One region of the Cobetia sp. LC6 genome, then DNA from elsewhere that is predicted to be linked to it. Evidence: predicted binding sites of a transcription regulator. Region 1 holds the regulator's gene; the other holds the start of a gene.
The links. The regulator sigma-54, encoded in region 1, starts transcription at its own class of promoters, with help from an activator protein. The targets are predictions, from matches to a motif close to TGGCACNNNNNTTGCTNT.

Region 1 (2,202 bases):
CGCAAGGCACGTCTTGAAGAGTTGCTCGAGGAATTCAGCATCACGCATATTCGTGCCAGTGCCGGCATGAGCCTGTCCGGCGGGGAGCGTCGTCGGGTCGAGATTGCCCGCGCACTGGCCACCGAGCCGGACTTCGTACTGCTCGATGAGCCCTTCGCCGGCGTCGACCCCATCTCGGTGGGCGAGATCAAGAGCATCGTGCGTCAACTGCGTGACCGTGGCATCGGCGTGCTGATCACCGACCACAACGTGCGCGAGACACTCGATATCTGTGACACCGCCTATATCGTCGGCGATGGTCAGATCATCGCTCACGGTGACGCGGACTCCATCCTGGCCAACCAGCAGGTACGCGACGTCTACCTGGGCCACGAGTTCACGCTCTAGGGCCAGCGGATGCGCTGAGCCCTCCCACGGCGAAAGCTTCATAAGCCGCTGCGTGATTTTATCGCGTAGCGGCTTTTTCATGTCTGACATCAGGCGCATGCATGACGTCCATACCACCTTGGTGTAAACATGGCATGCAAGTTGCTTGAATATTCACTGCAACCACTTGTCAGTGGCCCGAGTCACGGTATAGCGTAGTAAGCACGTTCCTTTGCCGTGAATTGACTGACTCCATGAAACCCACCCTGCAACTCCGCCTCGGCACCTCGCTGACCATGACGCCGCAGCTTCAGCAAGCGATCCAGCTGCTGCAGCTGTCGACGCTCGACCTGCGTCAGGAGATTCAGCAAGCCCTCGAGTCCAACCCCATGTTGGAGCTCGACGAGGACTACGAGTCGCTGGATGTCATCGAGACACAGGATACGAGCGAGATCTCCACTGCCGACTCCTCGAGCGAGATTCCCGAGGCATACCCTCTCGACAGTGACTGGTCGGACCTCTACCAGGACCACGCCGGTAGCCTGACCAGCTCCGGCAGTGGCAGCGGGAGCGAAGAAGGGCCGGACTTCGATCGCAATACCAGCGTCGAGAGCCTGCAGGACCACCTGCGCTGGCAGCTGGCGATGACCGACCTCGATGGCCGTGAACGCCAGATGGCGGAGAGCCTGATCGATGCCGTCGACGGTGCCGGTTACCTGAGCCTGTCACTCGATGAGCTGGTCGATGGTCTGCGCGGCCAGGGCCTGCCCGGCCTCAAGGCCTCCGAGCTCGAGCAGGTACTGCTGCGTCTGCAGCAGTTCGACCCGACCGGCGTCTTCGCCCGCGACCTGCGCGAGTGCCTGCTGCTGCAACTGGCGCTGCTGCCGGATGATCTGCCGCTGCTGGCGCAGGCGCGTCGCCTGGTACGTCAATTCCTCGAGGCACTGGGCAACGATGATCGCAAGCTGCTCAAGCGCCGACTGAGCCTTGACGATGACGAGCTGGATCACGTCATCCGCCTGGTGCGCGCGCTCGATCCGCGTCCGGCATCCGCCTGGGGCGAGCCCGCCAGCGATTACGTGATCCCTGATCTACTGGTGCGTCATACCCGCCACGGCTGGCAGGTCGAGCTCAACCCGGAAGCGCTGCCCAAGCTGCGCATCCAGCCGGAATACGCCGCACTGATCAAGCGTGCCGACAAGTCCGCCGACAACACCTTCCTCAAGGACAACCTGCAGGAAGCGCGCTGGCTGATGAAGAGCCTGTCATCACGCAATGACACCCTGCTCAAGGTCGGCCGCGAGATCATGGCGCGCCAGATCGACTTCCTCGAGCAAGGCGAGGAAGGCATGAAGCCACTGATTCTGGCCAACATCGCCGAAGTGGTCGAGATGCACGAATCGACCATCTCGCGGGTCACGACCCAGAAATACATCCACACCCCGCGCGGCGTCTTCGAGCTCAAGTTCTTCTTCTCGAGCCAGGTCGGTGGCAGCGGCAGTGGCGACGCCCACTCAAGCACCGCCATTCGTGCCCGCATCCGCAAGCTGATTGCGGAAGAACCGGCTCGCAAGCCTCTCTCCGACTCACGCCTGGTCGATCTGCTCGCCAGCGATGGCATCGAGGTCGCACGCCGTACCGTGGCCAAGTATCGCGAAGCGATGGGCATCCCATCCTCCAGCGAGCGCAAGCGTCTGGCCTGATGCGTCACCTGCGGCTGCCATGCGCCTGGTCTCCCTCCTATCATGGCCGTTGCCGCCAACCTCAAACACTGGTTTTCTCTCTCACCAGCCTCTGACATTACTGACACCGGCGCGCCTGGCGCGCGCCCTGTCA
Region 2 (2,202 bases), on a different contig from region 1:
CCACCTGCCCCATGCCCTGCGCCGCCGCCAGGCTGTTCCAGGGCTCACCGACACAGAAGCCATCCAGCGCACCGCTGGCCAGTTGCGCGGCCATCAGCGGCGGTGCCACGGCGCGCATCTCGACGTCGCGGTCCGGGTTGATACCGCCCGCCGCCAACCAGTAGCGCAAAAGATACCGGTGCGAAGAGAACGGGTGCACGCTGGCCAGCTTGAGCAGCGGCTCGCCGCGCTGCTTGCGCTCGCGCACATGCGCCTCCAGCGCCTTCGCGACCTGCAACGGGCTGGCGAGGTCGTGGCCATCCTCACCGAGGGTGGCCATCAGCGCGCGCGACAGGGTGATGGAGTTGCCGCCCAGATTCAGTGTCATGGCACTGATCACCGGCGTGGCGCGACCATCCAGGCCCAGGGTCGAGGTCAGCGGCATCAGCGCCAGCATCTGCGCGCCCTGCAGCACGCCGGTCTGCAGGTCATCACGCAACGCCGCCCACGAGGGTTGCCACTTGAGTGTCACCGCCAGCCCCTCCTCGCGGAAAAGCCCCAACTGCTCAGCGACCACGAAGGGAGCGGCATCATTGAGTGGCATCAGGCCCAGCGTCAGCTGATGGCCATTCAGGGGTACATCTGTGGGCATCACGCACACCTCTTGAACGATCGAGAGAGAAGGACAGTACGGCGACCGGCTCAGCGCCGACGCGCGGCCTTGAGCAGCTCATCGGCCAGCTCATGCAGGGCCAGGCGCCGGTTCATGGCGGTCTTGCGCAGGTATTGATAGGCGGCATCTTCACTGAGCCCGCGCGTCTCCATCACCACGGCCTTGGCGCGATCGACACTGCGCCGCTGCACCAATGTGGTCTGGGTACGGTTGAGCTCACCCTTGAGTGCACGGTGCGCCTCGAAGCTGGTGATGGCGACCTCGACCATGCTGCGCACCATCGCTGGCATGACGTGGTCCACCACATAGGCCGAGACACCGGCGCCGGCCGCCTCACGCACGAGGTCTGGCGCATCTTCACTGGCCAGCATGATCATCGGCTTGGGATAGCGTCGCCCCAGCTGGCCGAGATGCTCCAGGGTGTCGCGGCTGGGCAGGTCGGCGTCGATGATCACCGCATCGGGCTGATGCTGCTCGACCAGCGCGTGCAGGTCCTCGTGCTCGTCAACGCGCAGCGCCACCTCGAAGCCGGCGCTCAATAGCGCCTGCTCCAGCGCGGCGGAGCGCTCACTGCGGACATCGACGATCAGCACGGTCACGGGCATGTCAGGTTTCCTTGAGTCGGGCATGAATCTTGCGCTACACCCAAGCAGGATCCGTGCCGCAATCTGGTGCAACCTTGCGGCCAAAGGCCTTCAGAGCGGCCGAGTCGAAAGCGCCGCTGCACTGCAATGAGGCACGCGCCTTGCCGACCCTCCCAGCGACATTGGCGTGCGCCAGTCTGGTACCCCGCGCCTTGCTGACGCACCGCCAGCGCGCATCGAGCGCGCATCCAGCCCGGGTCACCGTCTGCGCGTGCCACCCTACTGTCCTTGCCAAGCCATTGATCTTCTGGGACTTGTCCCGCCCACACCCCCGCAACTGGCGCGCTACTTGCTTTGTTCCAGTCACTTGCCGCACGGACACTCTGCTGCCGGCAACCATGGCATCACCGACTGCTGCCATCGCTTTCCATGACGTGGACCAGGCTCTTCGGAGTACGAGTGCGTCGAACCAGGCCCCTCAATGACGAGGCGCCCTTGCTGTCGTTCATTCACAGCCGTTCGACCACTCGCCGAGCACACCTGACCTCGTGCCCGGCACCGACGCTGAATCAGGAGCCCACTCATGGATATCCGCAACAAGGCCAGCCGCATCCGGCTGTTCAGCTTCAACACCCCGCAAATGCGCGCCTTCCACATGTCGTGGTTCGCGTTCCACGTCTGCTTCTTCGGCTGGTTCGGTATCGCGCCGCTGATGGCCGTGGTGCGTGACGACCTCGGCCTGACCAAGACCCAGATCGGCAACACCATCATCGCCTCCGTCGCCATCACGGTGATCGTGCGTCTCGCCATCGGCGTGCTGTGTGATCGCATCGGGCCACGCAAGGCCTACACCTGGCTCTTGTGCCTCGGCTCGCTGCCGGTGATGTGCATCGGTTTCGCCGACAGCTTCGAATCCTTCTTCCTGGCCCGTCTGGCCATCGGTGCCATCGGCGCTTCCTTCGTCAT

Region 2: the regulator sigma-54 is predicted to act here: its motif matches at 1,299-1,316, upstream of QQF40_RS03805 (ANTAR domain-containing response regulator).

Annotation. Positions count from the first base shown of each region.
Region 1 covers NZ_JASSPL010000001.1:41,575-43,776, reverse strand. The annotation lists gene lptB (LPS export ABC transporter ATP-binding protein) at 1-387, shown strand, start outside; gene QQF40_RS00195 (RNA polymerase factor sigma-54) at 621-2,069, shown strand.
Region 2 covers NZ_JASSPL010000002.1:118,714-120,915, forward strand. The annotation lists gene QQF40_RS03800 (CmpA/NrtA family ABC transporter substrate-binding protein) at 1-631, opposite strand, end outside; gene QQF40_RS03805 (ANTAR domain-containing response regulator) at 682-1,257, opposite strand; gene QQF40_RS03810 (NarK family nitrate/nitrite MFS transporter) at 1,820-2,202, shown strand, end outside.